2 regions of the Paraburkholderia sp. GAS33 genome follow, and region 1 is predicted to be linked to the other one. Evidence: predicted binding sites of a transcription regulator. Region 1 holds the regulator's gene; the other holds the start of a gene.

What was found. Region 1 encodes FliA, which starts transcription of late flagellar genes. Its sites were predicted from a motif close to CTAAAGTTTNNNNNNNNNNNGCCGNTA; they were not measured.
Region 2: the regulator FliA is predicted to act here: its motif matches at 4,633-4,659, upstream of P3T24_RS34270 (DUF4088 family protein).

Annotation. Positions count from the first base shown of each region.
Region 1 covers NZ_JBNDMP010000005.1:14,213-25,276, forward strand. The annotation lists gene P3T24_RS16590 (flagellar hook-basal body complex protein) at 1-1,319, opposite strand, end outside; gene P3T24_RS16595 (flagellar hook assembly protein FlgD) at 1,369-2,091, opposite strand; gene flgC (flagellar basal body rod protein FlgC) at 2,103-2,528, opposite strand; gene flgB (flagellar basal body rod protein FlgB) at 2,638-3,135, opposite strand; gene flgA (flagellar basal body P-ring formation chaperone FlgA) at 3,356-4,921, shown strand; gene flgM (flagellar biosynthesis anti-sigma factor FlgM) at 5,088-5,444, shown strand; gene P3T24_RS16620 (flagella synthesis protein FlgN) at 5,519-5,962, shown strand; gene P3T24_RS16625 (RNA polymerase sigma factor FliA) at 6,214-6,948, opposite strand; gene P3T24_RS16630 (MinD/ParA family ATP-binding protein) at 6,977-7,846, opposite strand; gene flhF (flagellar biosynthesis protein FlhF) at 7,839-9,770, opposite strand; gene flhA (flagellar biosynthesis protein FlhA) at 9,975-11,064, opposite strand, start outside.
Region 2 covers NZ_JBNDMP010000016.1:151,153-162,216, forward strand. The annotation lists gene pncB (nicotinate phosphoribosyltransferase) at 1-829, opposite strand, end outside; gene fdxA (ferredoxin FdxA) at 1,090-1,413, shown strand; tRNA gene P3T24_RS34240 (tRNA-Asn) at 1,583-1,658, shown strand; tRNA gene P3T24_RS34245 (tRNA-Asn) at 1,718-1,793, shown strand; gene P3T24_RS34250 (CreA family protein) at 2,003-2,482, shown strand; gene P3T24_RS34255 (helix-turn-helix transcriptional regulator) at 2,545-3,372, shown strand; gene P3T24_RS34260 (AzlC family ABC transporter permease) at 3,540-4,220, shown strand; gene P3T24_RS34265 (AzlD domain-containing protein) at 4,217-4,540, shown strand; gene P3T24_RS34270 (DUF4088 family protein) at 4,817-5,593, shown strand; gene P3T24_RS34275 (ATP-dependent helicase) at 5,627-7,738, opposite strand; gene P3T24_RS34280 (hypothetical protein) at 7,874-8,125, opposite strand; gene P3T24_RS34285 (hypothetical protein) at 8,246-8,695, opposite strand; gene P3T24_RS34290 (RNA-binding S4 domain-containing protein) at 9,002-9,220, shown strand; gene P3T24_RS34295 (MATE family efflux transporter) at 9,371-10,771, shown strand; gene panS (ketopantoate/pantoate/pantothenate transporter PanS) at 10,949-11,064, shown strand, end outside.

The DNA.
Region 1 (11,064 bases):
CCCGACGCGGCGGTCTGTGCGTACTCGTTGTTGCCGAGGTCGACGAGGCCGTTCGGATCGTTGAAGTTGGCGAGTACGACCTGACCGAGCGAGGCCGTCTGACCGTTCGAATAGTTGCCGGTGAGAATGCCGGTCGTGCCGACCGTGAAGCTCGTCAGCTGGCCGGCGGCAAAGCCATTCTGCTGCAGGTTGTTCACGCCGTCCGTGCTGCCGTACTGGGTCGTGCCGGCAAGATCCAGCGTCAGCGCCTGCGGCGTGCCGGAGCCGTCGGTGTTCGGAATCGTGAAGGCGATCGAGTCCGACGCGGTCGTAGACGCGACACTCGTGATACCGGTCAGCGCGCCGGAGGTGTTGAAACTTGCCGTGCCGACCAGACTTGCCGTGCCGCCTGCGACGCCTGCGTAGACGTCCCATGCGCCGGAGCCGGTCTTGGCGAAGTACATGTTGACCGTCTGCGAGCCGCCCAGCGAGTCGTACACCTGGGTCGAAGTCGAGTAGTTGTAGGTCGACGAGTTGCTTGCGTCGAAAGTGGTTGGGGTCGGCGTAACCGCTACCGTGTCACCGCTCACCGGCGTACCCGTCAGCGTGATCGTCTGGCCGTTGCCCAGCGCAATGGCAGTGCCGGCGGTGTAGGTCCCGGTACTGTCGTTAGCGGCGTTGTCGGCATCCGTTACCTTGTATGTTGTCGCGCTAGTAAATTCGATCGTGTAGTCGTCGTTATTCGACCCAGCCGAAGCGGTCGTAATCGTCGCACCGCTGCTCGCCAACGTCGAGCCGGTTCCCAAGGTCGGCGTCACGGTCGGCGTGCCGAGCATCAGCGAATCCTGAGCGTCCAGGTTGAGCTGCGCCGTGATGGTGGTGGTCTGCGTCGGTGCGATGTTGGTAGTCGGCACGGTCAGCGGCACCGTTTGCGCGCTGTTGATGATGCCGCTGGAATTCGCGGCATAGCCCATCAGCTCGAGTCCTTGAGCGTTCACGATATTGCCCGTGTTGCTGAGCTGGAACACGCCGTTGCGCGAATACGTGAGCGAGCCGTTATTCGACATCTGGAAAAAGCCGTTGCCGTTGATGGCGACATCCAGTGCCTGGCCGGTCGTATTGATCGTGCCTTGCGAGAACTGCTGCTGCACTTCGGCGAGCTGCGTGCCGATACCGATCTGGTTGTTCACGGCCGTGGCAACCGAGTTCGCATACATATCGGCGAACACTGCCGTACCGCTCTTGAAGCCGATCGTATCCGAGTTGGCAATGTTGTTGCCGATCACGTCGAGATCGCTCGATGCAGCCCCGAGGCCGCTCAAACCCTGCTGATAACCCATGACGTATTCTCCGTTCCGGGAAATGTCTAAATTTGGTTGAACTGATTGCTTAGAGGACTGCCGCGACCGAAGTCAGGGCGACCGTATTGCCATTCGACAGCACGAGACTCGGTGCGCCGCCGGTACCCTGTACGACGCTTTCCACGGTACCCGGGGTCAGGGTCGTGCCAACGCCTGCAGCACCGTTGATCGTGCCGGTGGCGGTGATCGTGTAGGTGCCCGTCGGCAGTGCGGCACCCGTCGAATCGACCGGGGTCCACGTCACCGGCACAGTACCGGCCGGTTGCGCGCCCAGATCGAGCGTGTTGACGATCTGGCCTGCCGAGTTCACGACGTTGACCTTCATGTCGGACGCCGCCGAGGCCAGCTGCACACCGAATTCGGTCGCCTTGCCGGAGGTCACCGAAATGGAATTGCCTGGGGCCAGCACGCTGGAACCGATCAGCAGTGCGGCCTGCGAGGTCTGGCCTGCGTTGAGCTGCGTCGCCAGCGAGCTGAGCGACGTGTTCAACTGGCTGATGCCCGTCACGGTGTCGATCTGCGCGAGCTGCGAGGTCATCTGCGAGCTGTCCATCGGATTGGTCGGATCCTGGTTCTGCATCTGCGTAATCAGCAGTTGCAGGAAGGTGCTTTGCAGATTCGCACCCGAGGTCGCCGAGCTGCTCGAGCTGCTGCTCGACGCACTGCTCGCCGAGCCCGTGCCGTTCATGGTATCGAGCAGCGTCTGCGAGACCTGGGTCCCGCTGCCGCCGATGGTGGTTGAAGTAGTCAAGGAGGCGCTCCTCAGGTTCCGATCGTGAGTGTTTTCAGCATCAACTGCTTCGCTGTGTTCAAGGTTTCGACGTTCGCCTGGTAAGCGCGCGACGCCGAGATCATGTTGACCATTTCTTCCACCGGATCGACGTTCGGCATCGTGACGTAGCCGTTCGCGTCGGCCGCGGGGTTGCCCGGGTCGTAGGTCTGCTTCATCGGCGTCGGATCGTCGACCACGCCGGTCACCTGCACACCGCCCACCTGCTGGCCGGATGCGGTGCGCGCGCCGCCGATCGGATTGACCGCGAACACGACCTGCTTGGCCTTGTACGGCTGGCCGTCAGGACCCGTCGTGCTGTCGGCGTTCGCCAGGTTCGACGCCGTCACGTTGAGCCGCTGCGATTCGGCCGACATGGCCGAACCGGCGACATTGAAAATATTCATCAGGGATGGCATAGCTTCTCCGACCTCTCCTGCCGGCAGGTTCCGGCTTGATTGTTTCCCGTGGGCGTGGTTTTTAGCGGTTACATCCAGCATGTGCGCCGGTCGTCGCGTCTGGACTCGATCAGGAGCCCGACGTGATCACCGACAGCATCGATTTGATCTGATTCGAAACTTCCGTCATGGCCGACTCGAAGTGCAGCGAGTTATCGGCGAACTGCACGCGTTCCGCGTCGAGGTCCACCGTGTTGCCGTCGAGCGAGGGTTGAGTCGGAATGCGGTACTGCAACTGGCCGTAGTCGTCGCTCGGACCGCCGGTCGCAATCAGGCTGGCCTTGCCGGCCATGTGGCCCGGTTCGGTCGAGGCCATCGTCATGCCGCTCGTCACGCCGGCAGGTTGCGCCATCGCCAGCGTCGAGTTGTTCGATGCGCCGGTGCCGGTGCTGCTGCCGTCCGTCTTTCTCAGAGCGCCCGCGAGCGTCGACGAGAAATCGACGTCACGCGCCTTGTAGTTCGGCGTGTCGGCGTTCGCAATGTTCGACGACAGCAGTTCCTGCCGGTAAGAGCGGACATCGAGCGCCTGACGGCCAAAGGCGAATTCGGCATCGAGTTTATCTAGCATGAAAAATCTCCGGATAACGTTCCCGCGTCTGGCGCTCGATCAGGGAGCACAACATCTGCGGCGACCCAAAAGGGCTTTTTGCATGAGATGCATCTTAGGCGGGGCAGGCAAGCGGCAATCTTCTGAATAACCGGGGAAGGTCGCCTCTATTCAACGTTTGCGCCGGGAGCCGCGTCACTAGAATGCAACTCGTACCCTTGCCTCACGCTGGAGATGCACGATGGCCCGATCCACTCTCGATGTGCTGCCGCCGCGGCGCCGCATCGTTGCACGACACACTGCCGCCTGGCTGGTGTGTGCCGTGGCGGGTGCGTGGTGTGCGTCTGCGGCATTGGCCCAGGAGGCCAGCGGCCCGATCGTGATTCCCGGTCCGGGCGAACAGAACCCGGCCGATCTCGCGCGCATGACCGCGATGGCGACTTCCAGCAATGCCAGCCCGCGGACGATCAATCCGCAGCTCGCGGCGACGCTCGCACCGCCTGCGCAGTCTTCGACGCCGCAAGCGACCGATCGCTTTACCAGGCTGTCGAACGCGAGCGGTGCCATTGTGATTCCGGGTACCGATGAGGCATCCGCGTCCGGCGCGCCAAATGTTCCGGCGAACACGACGGTCATCCAGCAAGCCAGCCCGGCGAATACGGCCAGCCTTACCCGCGTCAATATGAATCCCGCGCTCGCCGCGAGCCAGGTCGTGCCGGTGGTCGTCACGTCGATGCCGGCGCGTGCGACGTACGGCGCCGCACTGCGGCCCGTGAATGCCGCCCCGGCTGCCGCACCTGTCGGCGTACCGGCCGTGACACCCGCCGTGACCGCTGCGAGCAGCGTCGAAATCGACAGCCTCGCTTCGCGCGGCGAGCCGCCCGAACTGGGCGCGAGCGCGGCAGGCCGCAATCCGGCGCCTCACGTTGCTGCCGCGCCGGCTCAAACGACACTCCCCGTAAAGAATCAGGCGCAGGCGCTGGCGGAAGCCGCGCAGCGCGCGCAGGCAATTCAGGCGCTGCAACAGGCTCAGGCGGCTCAGGCCGTTCAGGCGCTGCAGCGAGCGCAGACTCCGCAACCGGCGCCCAAGCCGGTGCTGGCCGCCTCCAGGGTTCAACCGTTCCAGACTGCTGCCGCAATTCAGGCATCGCAGCCGGCTCAGGCCAGCCAGCCCGTGCCCGAAGGTCAGGAAGACGGCCAGCTGATCCACGCCGCCGCGCTGGACTTTCTCAAACAGCAGGCCAATGGCCTGCCGGGCCAGGTGGAACTGAGCGTTGCCCAGGCTTTCCCGCGCGGGCTTGCCGCCTGCGACACGCTGCAGGCGTTCATGCCGCCCGGCGCGCGACTGTGGGGCCGCACGACGGTGGCGGTGCGCTGCACGAGTGGCCACCCATGGACGGTCTGGCTGCAGGCGAAAGTCTCGATCCATGCGACTTACTACGTCGCCGCGCGGGCAATGATGCCTGGCGAGGTGATTTCCGACGCCGATCTGGTTCCTCGCGACGGCGACCTGACCATGCTGCCGGCGTCGATCGTCACCGTGCCGTCGCAGGCAGTCGGTTCGGTCACGTTGATGCGCGTGAGTATGGGCTTTCCGCTGCGTCAGGACATGCTGAAGAGCGCCGCCCAGGTGACGGCCGGACAGAGTGTGCGGGTGGTGGCGCAGGGCGACGGCTTCTCGATTTCGTCGGAAGGCAGCGCGCTCAGCAATGCGACGCCAGGGCAACCAGTCAGGGTGAAAACCTCAACCGGGCAGATCCTGATGGGAATCGTGAAGGACAGTTCGACGGTTCAGATCCAGATGTAGATGCCCGGGGATCTGAACCTGAAAATGGCGCCCGTGACAGTGGCGTTCAAAGGGTTTTGGGGGAAGAAGGCGGCCGGTGGGGCCGTTACAAACGGATACATCGATTGAGCTAAAGTTTGGTTTCTTGAATGCCGTTAAAGGAATCAAATAGTTCAGGAAGCCAATCGTGAAAATCGATTCCACCACCAATAGCATGCCGGACAGTCTGACGGGCAGCGCGGCAACGCGTACCCAGCAGGACAGCTCGGCCCCGGCGGCTTCGACCGCCCAAAGCGCGGCAGCCGCCGCGCAAGCCGCCACCGGCTCGGGTGGCGACGCGAATGTGAGCTTGTCGGGCCTGTCGTCCAGCCTGCGCAGCCTGGCGGCATCGGGTTCGGCAGACATCGACACCGCTCACGTCGAATCGATCAAGCAGGCCATCAAGAACGGCACGCTGACGATCGATCCGGGCAAGATTGCTGACGGCGTGCTCGACACGACGCGCAGTTTGTTGCAAACGAGAGCCCCGGCGACCGGCAATTGAGGTTGGACGCCGCGAGGCGTCACCTTGAAACCCGGCCCGCACGCTTTGTACGGGCGCCGTGAGAGCGACTTGTGATGAAAGACGCGCTGCTTGCCACTGTGATCGATGAGTACTCGACCATCGAAGAATTTGCTTCTGTTCTGGCTATCGAGCAGAAAGCGCTAACCCAGGTGGAACCGGCCGAGATGTTGCGGCCGGTTGTCGAAAAGAAAACCGAACTGGTCGGCAAGCTGGCCTCGCTCGAGAAGATCCGCGACGCGCAGCTCGCCGAAATGGGTCTGCCGGCCGGCTGGAACGGCATCGAGCTAGCCGCCGGGCGCGACCCGAAGCTCGCCGAGCAGTGGTCGTTGCTGCAGCAATCGGTAGAGCGCGCACGCCGCTCCAACAAGACTAACGGTGTGCTGATCCGCACCCGCATGGAATACAACCAGCGCGCCCTCGAGGTGCTGCAGGTGCGTCCGAAAAAGCCCTCGCTGTATGGGCCGGATGGACGAGTGCCAGGGTTCGGCGGCCTGTAATTCCGGACGCTCCCCCGCTCATCGAACTCCAATCCAGTCTGTCCTGAATGCTCGCTGAGTCGGTCTGACCGTTTTCAGACCAACTCGGCGCAGCCTGCCGTTTGGCGCCTGTCCGCCACCTGCGCTTGCCGCACTTTTCCTGCTTTCCTCTCAGCACAAAAAAAGCGCCGTCCCTTTACATCGGGACGGCGCTCATTGCGCTTGAATCATGAGCGGCGGGTAACGGCGGTGAACCGCCGGCCGCCGTGGTGTTACTCCGCTTCAGCCTTGGCCCAGGCCATCTCGCGCAGGCGCGTGCGCAGCCGTGCAACCGCCTGGCTATGCAGCTGGCAAACCCGCGATTCGCTAACTTCCATCACCGCACCGATCTCGCGCAGATTCATGCCGCGTTCGTAGTAGAGCGACATCAACAGCTTTTCGCGTTCCGGCAGACGCTCGATCGCTTCGACCAGCGCCGAGCGCAGGCTTTCGTCGAGCAGTGCCGAGAGCGGGTCCGAATGATCGACGCAGTAGCGGTCGAGGAACGGCTCGTCGTCGGCGGAGCGATCGAAGTCTTCGTAGTAGATCAGCTGGCTGCCATGCAGGTCCTGCAGCATCGCCTGATACTCGTCGAGCGGCATCTTGAGGTGACCGGCAATCTCCGTCTCGCTCGCCGAACGGCCGAGTGTTTGTTCGACCTGATGCACAGCCGTCTCCACCTCACGCGAGGTACGGCGAAGGCTGCGCGGCAGCCAGTCGTTGCTGCGCAACTCGTCGAGCATCGCGCCGCGGATCCGCTGGCTCGCATACGTTTCGAACTGCGCGCCCTGGTCTTCCTTGTAGCGACTCGCAGCATCGAGCAGGCCGATCATGCCGGCCTGAATCAGATCGTCGAGATCGACACTCGCCGGCATCTTCGCCACCAGCTGCAAGCCGAGCCGCCGCACCAGCGGTGCGTATTTGGTCAGAACCTCGGCTTGGGAAATCTTTCCCTGAGCGTTGTACATCGTGCTCCCCTTGTCCGCGCCCCGCCCTTCAGGCGTGCTGCACAGACGGTTGGTCGGCGTGTTGCGCCGCTGTTACTGCCGCCGGCGCCACCCATTGGTGACGTGACGACATCGCTGGCCGCATTGGCCAGTACTGCAATTCGGCGGCGAGGTGCCGATAGTCCCGCGCAGCAGGGGTCGACGGAAACGCGTCGACCACGCAGCGCGACAGTTCGAGCGCCCGGGCCATGCGCGGGTCGGCGGCGATACAGCCCGCGCCTTCCAGCGACACAGTCAGATAACGCCCCGCCACCCCCGCGAGGTTTTCAAAAGCGGTGTGCGCGTCGGTGACGCTATGCACATGGTTCACCAGCACCCGGAACTGCCCGATGCCGTGCGCGTAATGCAGCCGCTTCATGCAGGCATACGCATCGGTAATCGCCTGCGCAGCGACGCGCGTGACGATCAACAGGTCGTGCGCCTGCATCGCCAGCGCAGAGAGCTGGCCGAGCCGGTCGAGTTGCGCATCGATCAACACGATGTCCGCGGGACCGTCCAGCACCACACTCAGTTGCGCCGCCGTGTAGCCTTCGCGATTGCTGCGCGAGGCGCTCAGCACTGAAAAGCCCAGTGCATGACGCGCTACGGCGGCGTCGAGCGATATCTCGCCGCGTACCACGGCGGCGAAGTTGGCCGCCCCCTGTACGCCGCCGAGCATGGCGCCCACCGAGTAATCGCCAAGGCACTCGTCGATTACGAGGACATCCTTGCCCTGCTCCACGAGTGCCGCCGCCAGATTGACGACGGTCGTGGTACATCCAACGCTGGTCGAACCGCCCGTTACCGCCAGCACTCTTGAACCGCTGCGGGCCAGCAGGCGCCGCAGTCCTTCTGCCTGATCCGAGACGACCTTATCCAAAGCGGACCTCGTGCAGTTCGGCCGTCGAGCGTGCTGAGAGCGCCGAAAGCAACGCCGGAATATCGTCGTCCTGCGGCACGAACGGCGAACTGTCGCGCGGAATGCAGAAAGCGCTCTTGATCAGGAATTTCTTCGTTGCGACGTACAGGTTCTCGGGCACCTTCTGCCCGGTCGAGACGTAATGCACCGGCAACTTGTAGCGGATCACCGTGTCGAGTACGCCGCCCAGGTTGGTCGCCTCGTCGAGCTTGGTGAGGATGCAGCCGGCGAGCGGCTGTTGATCCGGCCCGCGCTGGTAGGCCTGCACGACTTCGTTGAGCGTGTCGCCATGGCACGTTGCGTTCAGCAGCAGCAGGCGCTGCACCGGTTGTCCGGCGCGGCACAGCATGGCGATCTGGTCGGAGACGAGGCGGTCGCGCTGGCTCATGCCGATCGTGTCGATCAGCACGATGTGCTTGTTGCGCAGCTCGGCGAGCGCCAGTTGCAGATCGGCGCCGTCCTTCACTGCGTGAACCGAAACGCCGAGGATCTTGCCGAAAATGCGCAGTTGTTCGTGACCGCCGATCCGGTAGCTGTCGGTCGTCAGGAGTGCCACCTTGCTGGCGCCGAAGCGCATCACGCAACGCGCGGCAAGCTTGGCCGTGGTCGTGGTCTTGCCGACACCCGTCGGGCCCATCAGGGCGAACACGCCGCCGCGCTCCATCAGCGCGTCTTCGTTTTCCATGATCGGCAGGTTCGACTCGAGCACGTTGCGCACCCAGTCCATCCCGCCTTCCATGTTGTCGATCTCGGGCGGCAGGTTGTCGACCATCATCTGCACCAGTTGCGCGGAGAAACCGGCGGCGAACAGGTGCTTGGTGAGCGAGGCGCGCGTCGGGCTGCGACGCTGGCGGTCGGCCCACAGGAGACCGGCGAAGTGTTCCTCCATCATGCCGCGCATCGACGAGAGCTCGCTCATCACCGTTTCGTTGACGACCTGCTCCATGCGAGCCTTGATCGCTTCGGTGACGCTGGCGGTGGTGCTGGCTGCGGCACGTGCGTCGTCCGCTGGAGTGGCCGGGCTCGGCTTCCTGCTAGCGCGGCGCGCGGCGAGTTGTGCGGCTTCGCGGGCCCAGTCGGGCGTGTCGGCGAGGTTCGACGGCTGACGCGTGCCGACCTGGATGTCGACCGGTGCGCCGAGGCCCTTGGCCATCGCGGCGGCCGGTGTCATCGACGAAGGCCGTGCGCTGTAGGCACCTTGCTGCTTGCCGGCGATATTGCGGGCGTGGTCGATCAGCCAGGGATTCGTTTCCGCCATCGTGCGCGGCGTGGCCGGCGAGAACGGCATAAACTGCGGCGCCGGGACACCGGCGGCTTTCAGCACGTCGGCGCGGATGTCGTCGCCCGAGCGCGGCATCTGCGGCATCTGCGCCTGCGGTGCGGCTTGCATCGAAGGCGCGCTTTGCGCCGCGTGAGCGGCTTGAGCCTGCGGCGCGAGCGGTGCGGCCTGAGCCGACGAAGCGTACGGCGAGGCCGTGGCCGGCTCTTCCGTTACGGCTGCCTGTGCGGGTGCAGCGGCTTGTGCCGGCGCGTTGCTGGCCGACATGCTCTCCGTGCCGGCTTCCGGGCTTGCGCCGAACACCGACGAAAACACGTCCGGCATGCCGCTCGCGTACGGATTGGACTGCATCATCGGCGTGCTGCGCGGTGCCGGTGCTGCCGGGCTCATCGCAGGGGCCGCGCTGTTTGCGCTGCTGCCGTTATTCGCGCCGTTACGCGCCTTCGGAGCGATTGCCGCGAGCTCGCTATCGGCGAGCGCCACGATCTCGACGGTGCCGTCTTCGATCGTGCGGTTCGACAGCACGACCGCGTCTGGGCCCAACGCCTCACGAACGAGGCGTAGCGCGTCACGACTGGTAGCACCGACAAATTTACGAATGTTCAAGCTGGACCCCCGATGAGGTTGACGGACCGGCGACATACCGCTTTCCATTGAGATCGATTATTGCGAAAGATGTCGAGAGACCATCGCTTGATAAAGACAGGGAAAAGCAGGCAATTCGCGTGATGGGTAGTACGCCGGGGCCGCGCTGCAAGGGTCCCCAAATGAAAACCGGCGCCTGAAGCGCCGGTCTGAAGCGTGAGCGGGTTAGCCTTTCCCGCCTATCAGATTCACCACCTTGACGTTGCGAGTGTCGGGCACCTCCGCATACGACAGCACCTTCAGCTGCGGCAGGTTGCGGCGCAGGAAGCGCGCCAGCATCGGCCGCAACGCGTGCTGCACCAGCAGCACCGGCGCGAGCCCCAGGTTCTGCTGGCGCGTCATGGCTTGTTGCGTCTCGGTCATCAGCGTGTGCGCGAGACCCGGTTCGAGACCAGGGTTTGCCCCAGTCGAAAGCGCCTGCGAGAGTACCCGTTCAAGGTTTGAGTCGAGGCCCATGACCTGCATGTCGCCGGTGCCTGGGAACCACTGTTGCGTGATCGCGCGGCCCAGCGCCAGACGCACGGCTGCCGTCAGCTCGTGCGCGTCGGTAACCTTGGGCGTGTGCTCGGACAGCGCTTCGAGGATCGTGCGCAGGTCGCGGATCGGCACACCTTCTTCCAGCAGGTTCTGCAGCACCTTCTGCAGCGTGGTGAGCGAAAGCGCCTTCGGGATCAGATCGTCGACCAGCGACGGCGTGTCCTTCTGCATGCGCTCGATCAGCGCCTGGATTTCGCGGCGGCCGAGCAGCTCGGAGGCGTGCGTGACCACGAGGTGATTCAGGTGCGTCGCGACCACGGTGCTCGAATCCACCACGGTATAGCCGTACACCTGGGCCTGCTCGCGCAGATTGGTGTCGATCCAGATGGCCGGCAGGCCGAACGCAGGATCCTGAGTCGGCGTGCCCGGCAGCGCCGCGCTCACCTGCCCCGGATTGATGGCCAGCCACTGGCCCGGATAGGCCTCGCCGACGCCGACCTCGACGCCCTTCAGCGCAATCCGGTAACCATTGGGGCGCAGTTCCAGGTTGTCGCGGATGTGGATCACCGGCGGCAGGAAGCCGATTTCCTGCGCGAACTTCTTGCGGATGCTCTTGATCCGCTTGAGCAGTTCGCCGTCCGAATTCTTGTCGACGAGCGGAATCAGCCGATAGCCGACTTCGAGACCGAGCGTGTCGATCATCGTCACGTCGTCCCAGCTTGCTTCGGTGTTTTCGGTCGGCGTGAGCGCAGCCGGCGCCACGGTGGCGAGTGCCGCG
Region 2 (11,064 bases), on a different contig from region 1:
CGCCGTCGAACAGCTTGCAGAAGTACATGTCGAAATCGCGCAGGAACGCTTCCATGCCGTACACGTCGGACAGCGCGATGCCCAGGTCGCCGCGGTACTCCTTCGCCCACATCTCGAAGCCGTAGATCTGCGAATCGCGCAGCCGCGGGCCGAGCGCCTGGCAGGCCTGAAGGTATTCGTGGGCCATCGTGCCGAGCGGCGTGAGGCCATGCTTCATGGCGTAGAAAACGTTGCTGGTGCCGGTGAACTGCTCGCCCAGATCGTCTTTCAGCGTCAGGATCACCTCTTCGTGCCAGCGCTTCGAGAAGCGGCGGCGCGTGCCGTAGTCGGCGATCTTGCAGTCCGCGAATTCCGGGCGTGCGCCGAGCAGCTTGATCTTTTCGGAGAGACGCTCACGGCCTTCGCCGTAGGCCGGCTCCCGCTGCGTGTTGCGAAAGTAGACCTCATTGACGATCGCCAGCACCGGAATCTCGAACAGGATCGTATGCAGCCATGGACCCTTGATCTCGATGTCGATCTCGCCATTGCCCTTCGGCGAAGGGGTAATCGAAATGTACTTGTCGTTCAGATGGAAGAGCGCGAGGAACTCGATGAAATCGCCCTTGATGAAGCGCATGCGACGCAGGTAGTCGAGCTCGTCGTCGGTAAAACGCAATTCGCACAGTTTGCGCACTTCGCCGCGGATTTCCTCGATATAAGGCACGAGGTCGACGTTCGGCGTCCTGCAGCGGAAGCGGTATTCCACGCTCGCGGCAGGGAAATGATGCAAAACCACCTGCATCATCGTGAACTTGTACAGGTCAGTATCGAGCAGCGAAGTAATAATCATGATGGTGCGTACCGGACTGCAGGAAGAACGGAAGGCCCGACTGGGCCCATGCGCCTGCGGCACGCCCCGGCGCGCCGACCTGACGCATGTTACCCGAATGCGCGCGGGCATATGGCGCAGGCAGCCTTACGCAGTGCCATAAACTAATCACGAAAACGTATAAACCGGGTGAGCCCGTGCTGCATATGCCTCTTGACGTTACGATACAATAGCGCTTTTGGCGTTTCGCCTCCCCGATACCGCATGCAGGAGCTGCCTGAATGACTCACGTTGTGACCGAAAGCTGCATCAAGTGCCGCTATACCGACTGCGTCGATGTGTGCCCGGTGGACTGCTTTCGCGAAGGTCCCAACTTCCTCGCGATCGACCCCGATGAGTGCATCGACTGTGCTGTGTGCGTCGCCGAATGTCCGGTGAACGCCATCTACGCCGAAGAAGACGTCCCGGGCGACCAGCAGGACTTCATCGCGCTGAATGCCGATCTCGCCAAGGGCTGGCCGAGCATCACGAAGACGAAGGCCCCGCTGCCGGAGGCCGACGAATTCAAGGACGTGAAGGAAAAGCTGACTTTGCTCGCTCGCTAAGCAGCCCTACGCGCGGCGGCTCACGGCCTCAAGGTCGCACCCGGCTGCTGCGCCCCGGTCCCTGTATCACCCTCCCCGGCCGCGCCTGTTCGAACGAAATCGAGATGGGCCAAGGGTCTTGACAGGTTCCGGAGCACCTCCTACAATTTCGCTTCTCTGCTTTTGTTGTTCCCCGATAGCTCAGTCGGTAGAGCGCCGGACTGTTAATCCGTAGGTCCCTGGTTCGAGCCCAGGTCGGGGAGCCAAGATTTGCAAAGGCCCGTTAACCAAAACGGGCTTTTTTATGTAAAGGTTGTACTGCTGTTCCTCGATAGCTCAGTCGGTAGAGCGCCGGACTGTTAATCCGTAGGTCCCTGGTTCGAGCCCAGGTCGAGGAGCCAAAAGATTCGAAGGCCCGCATTTGCGGGCCTTTTGTTTTTGGGCGGCGCGCGTCGCGGTAATACTGGCCACCCAATAAACGTTGCGCTCTTCGCGTTCATCCCATTCCGCTCTCCTTCCGCAGTTTCCAGACGCATCCACCCGCGTCACGGTTGCCGTTATACGATGGTGCTTTCGCTTTGCCATCATTCCCGATCACTCCGGTATCCCAATGAAATCACCCTTGTTGCGCGTTACGCTCGCCTTCGCTGTCACGGCTCTGCTCACCCCTCTCGCGCACAGCGAGGAAGTGGGCAGCGTCAACACCAATTTCCACGTGACCGGCTCTGACCGGGTGGTGGTCGAAGCCTACGATGACCCGATCGTGCAAGGCATCACCTGCTATGTGTCGCGAGCCCGTACCGGCGGCATCAAGGGCACGCTCGGCATTGCGGAAGATCCGACCGAAGCATCGATCGCCTGTCGCCAGGTGGGCGCCATCAAGTTCACCGGTCCTGTCAAGCAGCAGTCCGATGTGTTTTCGGTGAGCATGTCGCTGATCTTCAAGACGCTGCACGTGGTGCGGATCGTCGATGCGAAGCGCAACTCGCTGGTGTATCTGACCTACAGCGATCGCGTCGCCAGCGGCAGCGCGAAGAACAGCGTCAGCGCGGTGGCAGTGCCAGCCGGCACTACGATTCCGCTCAAGTGAAAGCTGCTTGTACGGTGACAGCCTGCTCGCGCTAAACTGGCAGGCCGAGCCGGATTTCCATCATGACCGTGACCCGTTTCCGCGATTCCGCCCGCTACTGGCGTACGCCGCTTTTGCCTGGCGCGGATCTGCTCACGGCTGAATACCACGATCACGAGTTTTCGCCGCACTGGCACGACGCGTACACCATCCCGGTGATCGTCGCCGGCGCCGAATGCTACCGGTATCTGGGCGCGGACTACGTCGCCGAGGCGGGCAGCGTGCCGATCATCAACCCCGGTGAACTGCACACGGGCGCGCGGGCGATGGAGGAAGGCTGGCGCTACCGCGTGCTGTACGCGCCGGTGGATTTCATCCAGCAACTCGCGGACGACGTCGCCGGTCAGCCCCAGCCATTGCCATGGTTCGAACCCGGCGTGATCCGCGATGTGGAAGTCGCGCAACGGCTCGCACGCGCTCACCGTCTGCTCGAAGCGCAAGCCGATCCGCTCGCAGCCGAAGCCGCGATGCTCGACGCCCTGTCGATGCTGCTCGTGCGCTACTCCGGCGGGCAGACAAAGCCAGCACGGCTCGCCGTCGATGACACCCGCGTCGCGACCATGAAAGAGCGCCTTACCGGCGATCTCGCCACGCCACTCCAGCTAGGCGAACTGGCAAGCGCCGTCGGCCTGTCGCCGTTCCACGCTGCGCGTCTGTTCGCCCAGAGCACCGGCCTGCCGCCGCACGCGTGGCGCAACCAGGTTCGGCTGCAACGCGCACTGGCGCCGCTGCGCGCGGGAGTCTCTGTCACCGAGGTAGCCGCGGCCAGCGGGTTCACCGATCAGAGCCACTTCACCCGGCATTTCCGGCGCGTGTTTGGGGTGCCGCCCGGGCGCTGGCAGGCTAGCTAAGCGCAAGGCAAGCGGAAGCAGCGGTCACAGCACCGCAGCAAACCACCATAGCAAGAACGTACAAGCCCTCCCCACCCCGCCGCGGCTATCCTCCGCAGACCAAGGAGGCAAGATTGACCCATACCAGACGCACTGAATTCACCGCCGGCGCGCGCGACATCATCCCGATGATGGTCGGCGCCGCGCCGTTCGGCATGATCTTCGGCACCCTCGTCACATCCGGCCCGCTGCACCTGTGGCACGGGCAACTGATGTCGCTCGTCGTTTTCGCCGGCTCGGCGCAATTTATTGCGCTGGGCCTGATCGCAGGCCATACGAGCTTCGCGGTGGTGCTGGCTACCACCCTGGTCGTGAACCTGCGGCACGTCCTATACAGCGCCACGCTCGCGCCCTATGTCTCGAACCTGCCGCTGCGCTGGCGCCTCGCGCTGGGCGGCGTGCTCACCGACGAAGTCTTCGCGGTCGCCTGGGCGCACTACAGGCACCATCCGCCGGGCTCGATCAGCCCGTACTACTTCCTCGGCGCGGGTCTCGCCATGTATCTCAACTGGCAGATCTGGACGCTCGCCGGCCTTCTGTTCGGCGCGGCGTTCCCCGGTCTGCAGTCGCTCGGGCTCGATTTCGCCATGGCCGCCACCTTCATCGCGATCGTCGTGCCCCAACTCGTCGCGCTACGTTATTTCGCCGCGGCCGTCACCGCGGGCGCGCTGGCGTTCTTCTGGCAGGCGTGGCCCTATAAGCTGGGCCTGCTCGGCGCGGTGTTCGCCGGAGTCGTGGTCGGCGTGCTGCTGTCGTTGCCCGGCAGCCAGCGGCGCACGGCAGAGGCGGAGGCGGAGGCGGCACAATGAACTACGCCCTCCTGATTCTCGGCATGGCGCTCATCACGTGGACGATCCGCGCGACCGTTTTCGTGCTCGGCGAGCGGCTGGTGTTCCCGCCGCTCGTGCGGACCGCCCTCGGTTTCGTGCCGGTGACGGTGCTTACCGCCATCATCGTGCCCATGACCGTCTCGCCCCACGGCGGCGACGCCGAACTCACGTGGCGCAATCCGCAACTCGTCGGGGCTCTCGCCGCCGTGGCCGTCAGTGCGCTGACCCGCCGGCCATTGCTCACCATTGCGGTCGGACTCACGGTCTTTTTTGTCTGGCAAGGCGTCGTCCTCAAGTAGAGCGGCCCCCCTGGTTGCATCGCCAGCCTTGTGCAGCGCCGCAACCGGCGCTGCATCCGACGGCCCGCACGCGCCAGCCCCAAGCTCTGCCCCTCAAGTTTTACCCCATTCCGCCGTTATGCAGTCGAGGTCCGCTCGCCGGGAAGTTCTCCCGCTGGTTATGCGGCAACAAGCAAGATCAACCGCGTCGAGCATCGACGTCGCCCTGTCACGGGGGCAGTTCGCAGAAGGCGACACTTTTGCGGTGCAACGCGGGAGGACCAAACGGGATACGACATGGGTCAAATCACCCTTTCACTCAAAGACGAAACCGTCGCAAACCTGCGCAAGGACTTTGACGCGTTTCTGCGCGTCTCGCTCAAGCTCGACCCGCAGTTCGCCACGCCGTCGTTTGAGGATTTTCTGCGCGCCAAACTGCTCGACAACATGGTGCCGCTCACCGAACACGCGGTGAAGCGGATGTTGCAGGGCGGTCAATACGCATGGGCTAAACGCACGCTGGACAAGGAATTCCCGGATGTCGTCGCGATCCTGATGCAGCAGGCATCAGAGTTCGGGTTTGGCTTCGCCTCGCGCTCCGAATGGACCCCGGAGGAACTGGCCAAGCAGTGTCACGACTGGGCGGCGGCGATCGTCAAGGAATCGGATGGCGATGCGTCGCTGGTGGATCCGCTCGCCGCGCAGATCAAGAGCGCGGCGCAGGACATCCAGGCGCTCGAAGAGACCATGCAAACGCCGGCATGGCGGCTGGTCGAGTCGCTGCGGCAGCGGGTCTACGAGGCGAAGGTGGCGTGCGAGACGAGCATTGGCAGCACCGCGCGCGAAAAGCTTGGCGAACTACGCGGCCTGTTGCGGTTGGGCATTTCCCACGGCTCGTTCCAGAAACAGGAAGCGCAGCAGATCATGGAATATCTGCGCCTGCTGAAGCCGGAAATCTTTGTCGAAGAGCCATACGACATTTTCTCGCGGCTCGCGGCGTGGCTACGCGCCTTCTTTACGCCGCCGCCCCGCCCGCAACCACAGCAACAACAGCCGCGGCAGCAGTCACGCTAGACGGCGCCGGGTGCCGGTACACCCCACCCGCGCTCAGTCCCACATCTTTTTCAGCTTCGCCGCAATTTCGAGCTTCGCTTGCGCCGCCGCGGCCAGTCCCGCCGCGCTCGGCGCAACGGGCTCGGGCACGCGCGGCCAGGCATGCGCGTCGAAGAGCGGCAGCAGGTGCGCCGGGATGAAACGCGTGCGCGAGGCCCAAACGTGCCGATCGCCCAGATGCGTCTGGTTATGCACGTAGAAGCGTTGCGGCACGACGATGTGAAGATCCTCCTTCGCACGCGTCATCGCCACGTACAGCAGGCGTCGCTCCTCGTCGATCTCCGCCTCGCTGCCCGTGCCGAGGTCCGACGGAATGCAGCCGTCGACCCCGTTCAGCACGAACACATTGCGCCACTCTTGCCCCTTTGCCGAATGGATGGTCGACAGGATCAGATAGTCTTCGTCGAGCATGGGCACGCCGGATTCGTCGCTAGTGGCATCGGGCGGGTCGAGCGTCAACTCCGTCAGGAAACGCTCGCGCGAGGCATAGGTGGCGGCGATGCTCTCCATTTGCAGCAGATCCGCATGACGGATGGCCGCGTCTTCGTGATTGCGTTCAAGGTGAGGTTCGTACCAGCGCCGCACCCGTTCGAACTCGGCCGGCCACGACGAGCCCTGATTGCAGATGCTCGACATTAAAGCGACGAATGGTTGCCAGTCTTCCAGAGTGCGCGGCGGTGGAGCGAAGGCTGCCAGCGCGTTGGCCGTAGCGCCGGGGGCAATTTCAGTCACCGCATCCAGCACACGCGCCGCCGTCGCCGGCCCGACACCAGGCAAGAGCTGCGTGACGCGAAACCCCGCCACCCGGTCACGCGGATTTTCCGCCCAGCGCAGCACGGCCAGCACGTCTTTCACGTGCACCGAGTCGAGAAACTTGAGGCCGCCGAATTTCACAAACGGAATGTTGCGCCGGGTCAGTTCGATCTCCAGCGCGGCGCTGTGATGAGCGGCGCGAAACAGCACCGCTTGCGCCTTCAGCTTCATGCCGGCTTCGCGCGCCTCGAGCACCTGTTCGACCACGTAACGCGCCTGATCGGCCTCGTCCGCCACGCTGACGAGGTGCGGGCGCTGGGCGGATGCCTTGTCCGTCCACAGGTTTTTGGTGAAGCGCTCGCTGGCGAGCTCGATCACCGCGTTCGACGCCGCCAGAATCGGCTGCGTCGAGCGGTAGTTACGCTCGAGCGTGACCTGTCTCGCGGGCGGATTGAAGTGGCCCGGAAAATCGAGGATGTTGCGCACCGTCGCGCCGCGAAACGAGTAGATCGATTGGGCGTCGTCGCCCACCACGGTCAGGCCGCGGCCGTCGGGCTTCAACGCGAGGAGGATAGACGCCTGCAGGCGATTGGTGTCCTGATACTCGTCTACCAGCACGTGATCGAAGCGGCCCGCAAGGTCAGCAGCGATCGCCGGTTGCTCGGCCATCAGGGACCAGTAGAGCAGCAGATCGTCGTAGTCGAGCACGCTCTGCTTCTGCTTGGCTTCAACATAAGTGGCAAACAGCAGCCGCAGATCCGCCTCCCACTCGCGGCACCACGGAAACGCGTCGTTCAGCACATCCGCCAACGCCGCGCCGGTGTTGACAACGCGCGAGTAGATCGCGAGGCAGGTGCCCTTCGATGGAAAACGCCGTTCCTTCGCCGAGAGCCCGAGCTCGTGCCGCACGAGGTTCATCAGGTCGGCGGAATCCTCGCGATCGTTGATCGTGAAGGTGGGCGCGAGGCCGATCAGTTCGGCATATTCGCGCAGCAGACGGGCGCCGATGCCGTGAAACGTGCCCGACCACGTCAGACCCTGTGCCACCGCGGCCCGCGCGCCCAGCGCCTGTCCGGCGATGCGCGTCACCCGCCGGGTCATTTCGACCGCGGCCCGGCGTGAAAACGTCAGCAGGAGGATTCGACGGGGATCGACACCCTTGACGACCAGATTGGCGACCCGGTGCGCCAATGTATTGGTCTTGCCCGACCCCGCGCCTGCAATGACCAGCAGGGCGCCGGTCGGCTGCGTAACGTTGCCGGTGTCGTATTCGACGGCTTCGCGCTGCGCGTCATTGAGCCTCGCCAGCCAGGAGGCAGTATCGGACGGCGCGGGTTCGGCAACGGAGAGCACGGTGTCTGGGCGGCAGATAGAGGGTTACAGGGCATGGGCCGCAAAACAGCGCGGCGCCGCATACTGTATATCCATACAACCAGCTCCGACAAGCACCCTTTTTTTCCTCAACCACCGAGACGACGCCCCCCACCCCTACTCCTTCTTCGCGTCCTTTTCCTTCGCATCGGCCGCAGCCTTATCAGCGTCAGACTGCGCCTCCGTCTTCGACTTGTCGGCCTTCGCCTGAGCGACATCGGACTTCTTGTCCGCCTTCGCCTGTTCCTTGGCAGCCTTCTTGTCGGCGTGCGTGGGCGTTGCGGTCGAGTCGTTCGTTTGCGCGAACGCAACCGGCGACACGCAGCCGGCAATCAGCGCCGCCATAATCCAGTTCATGGGCTTATTCATGCAATACCTCCCTCAGGGTCACGGACAGGCCACGGACAACCCGCCGATAAAATTGAACGGGCCGGCCGCGGCAAGCCGCGCCGGCCCGTCGGAGCGGCTCACCGCCCCCTTGCTACATGCTTAGTGCTTGACGTCGGAAGCATCATCCTGGTTCGGCGTCTGGCCTTGCATGTTCATCTTCATATCGTTGTTGGCCGTCTGCTTGTCGGCCTTCTTGTTAATCTTGGCGTCACGGACTTGCTGCTTGTACTGCGACTTGGCCGCGGCCTGCTGCTGCTTCAACTCTGCCTTCGACGCCTTCTTCGACGCGCTGTACTGGGCATTGGCATGCGCATCCGCGTCGCGCTTTTGCACCAGCGGATCGGTCGAGCCCGATGCCGTCAGACGCTGCGGCGCCGGGGTCGGCGGCTGGACGCCTTGCGCGGCCGGAGCCGCTGTATCGGCGCCGGGCGCCGCCATTTGCTGGCCCGCGCCGCCGGCATCCGGTTGCGCGTTGGTCTGCGCGAACGCACCGGTAGCGGCAAAAGCAGTCAGGGCGGTACCGATCAGGAGCGAACGAATCTGGGTCATAGCTTTACCTCTCTAAAATTGTTGTCAGGACTCGGACGGCAAGCCACCGAAGATGCTGGCGGTGCGTATCGTCCGGTCTGCTGCGCCCTGCCGTCGAAGTGACGGAAGGTCACGCAGACAGCAGGTTTTTCTACAGACCTGCCCTTTGCGAGTGAAGTTCGCGAGAAACGGTCACTGTTACGCACCGTTTCATTTTCTAACGAAAACATAACCTATGCTTTCAATCAGCATAAGCCGGACTGCCTGAGGCTATCCATGTGGCTTCTGGCTTATGATGCGAACCCCGTTACCCTTGCCGCAATCGCCATGCCCAATCTCGATTTCACCCTGACCGGCGACTATGTCGAATTGCACAATCTCCTGAAGATAACGGGGCTTGCCGACAGCGGCGGCTCCGCCAAACTGATGGTTGCCTCCGGCGCAGTGACCGTGGATGGCCGGGTCGAGCTACGTAAAACCTGCAAAATCCGCGCGGGACAAGTTGTTTTGCTGGGCGACACCCGGATTGCCGTGCACGAGGCATAGCGCCGCCGGGCTCGGCTCAGCGCTGGACTGCGGGCTCGCCAAAAATCCGCACCAAAGATGTGCTTACAGATCGACAACAGCTCGCCTACCCCCTAAGCTGTCGGTTTCGATAGAAACGGCATGGACGCGACCTGCTCCGTGCCTCGCTTTATGACCCGATCCGGCCTCTCCCGGGTGGCCGCGCCGCCGCCTACGTTTTCCCGCCACGCCGCCGACACCGCCCGCCTCGCCGCCCCGCTCGCCATTGCCCAACTGTCGCAAATGGCAATGGGCGTCACCGATACGATCCTGCTAGGTTCGCTCGGGCCCGACGCGCTCGCCGCCGGCGGACTTGGCGCGAACCTGTTCTTCGTGGTCGTCACGCTGCTGCAGGGCGTGCTGACGTCGGTGAGCGTGAGCGTCTCGCACGCTCGCGGCGCCCAGGCCGAAGACCGCGTGCCGCACATCTACTGGACCGGCTTCGTGATGTCGATGCTGCTGGCGGTCCCCGCCTTCACGGTACTGTCGCTCGCCACGCCGATCCTGCTTGCCTTTGGCGAGCCGGCCCTACTCGCGCACAACGTCGGCGAATACGCCGCCATCCTGCGCTGGGGTGCGCCTGCCAGCCTGATCGGGGTCGGCCTGATGCGCTCGTTCCTGCCGGCCATCGGTGCGGCCAAACGTCTGTTATGGGTGTCGCTGGCGGGGGTCTGCGTGAACGGTTTCCTGAACTACAGCCTGATCCACGGGGCGAACGGTTTGCCGCGCCTCGGCTTCCTCGGTTCGGCGACAGCCACCACCATCACCGTGTGGATCACCGCGCTGGTGCTGATGGGGTGGCTGCATCTGCGCCCCCGCTATCGCCACTTCGTCACCGCGACGCGGCCCAGATTGCCGTTGATGGGCGAACTGTTCGGCATCGGCTGGCCGGTGGCGATCACCTATGGCGTCGAGTCCACGCTCTTTCTGGCGACGGGCCTCATGGTCGGCGTGCTCGGCGAATCGCAGCTCGCGGCGCATCAGATCGCGCTGAACGTTGCGTCGGTGGCGTTCATGGTACCGCTCGCGATCGGTCAGGCCGCCAATGTGCGGGTCGGCTTCTGGTCCGGCGCGGGGCAGCCGCTCGCCGCGCGCCACGCGGGCTTCGTGGCGCTCGGGTTGGGCGTCGGATTCATGTCGCTGTCGGGGCTCGTCCTGATCCTCGCGCCGCACTGGATCGTCGGTCTGTATTTACACCTCGACGATCCCGCGAATGCCGCCACCGTGGCGTTGGCCAGCTCGCTGCTTGGCGTCGCCGCGATCTTCCAGATCGTCGACGGTATGCAGACGGTCGGCTCCGGATGTCTGCGCGGTCTCAAGGACACGCGCGTGCCAATGCTGGCCGCCGCGTTCGGCTACTGGGGGATCGGTTTTCCGACCGGCTACACGCTCGCGTTTCATTTCGGGCTTGGCGCACGAGGTCTGTGGTGGGGTCTCGCGGCGGGACTCGCGAGCGTCGCGTTGCTCATGACGCTGCGCTTTCACAAGCTCAGCCTGCGACGCGTGCCGGCCGCTGCGCAACCATCGGTATGACCGCGCCCCGACTGCCCGCTTGCGCGTCCCATAAGGACGGCACCGGACACGCATCCAACGCGTGCCGCCTGGCATGCGCCATCCGCACGGCCAGTAATCCGCTGTCCGATGCTTCGACGCCTTGCACGCCGGCCCGCTCGAATTGCCATCCAGAAACAGAACCAAGGACCTCCTGACATGCTTGCCCGGGTTACCCGTCTCTTTCCGCTGTGGGCCGTGCTGGTCTCACTCGCCGCCTATTTTTCGCCGGCTTCGTTCAGCCCCATCGCGCCGCACGTCACCACCCTGCTGAC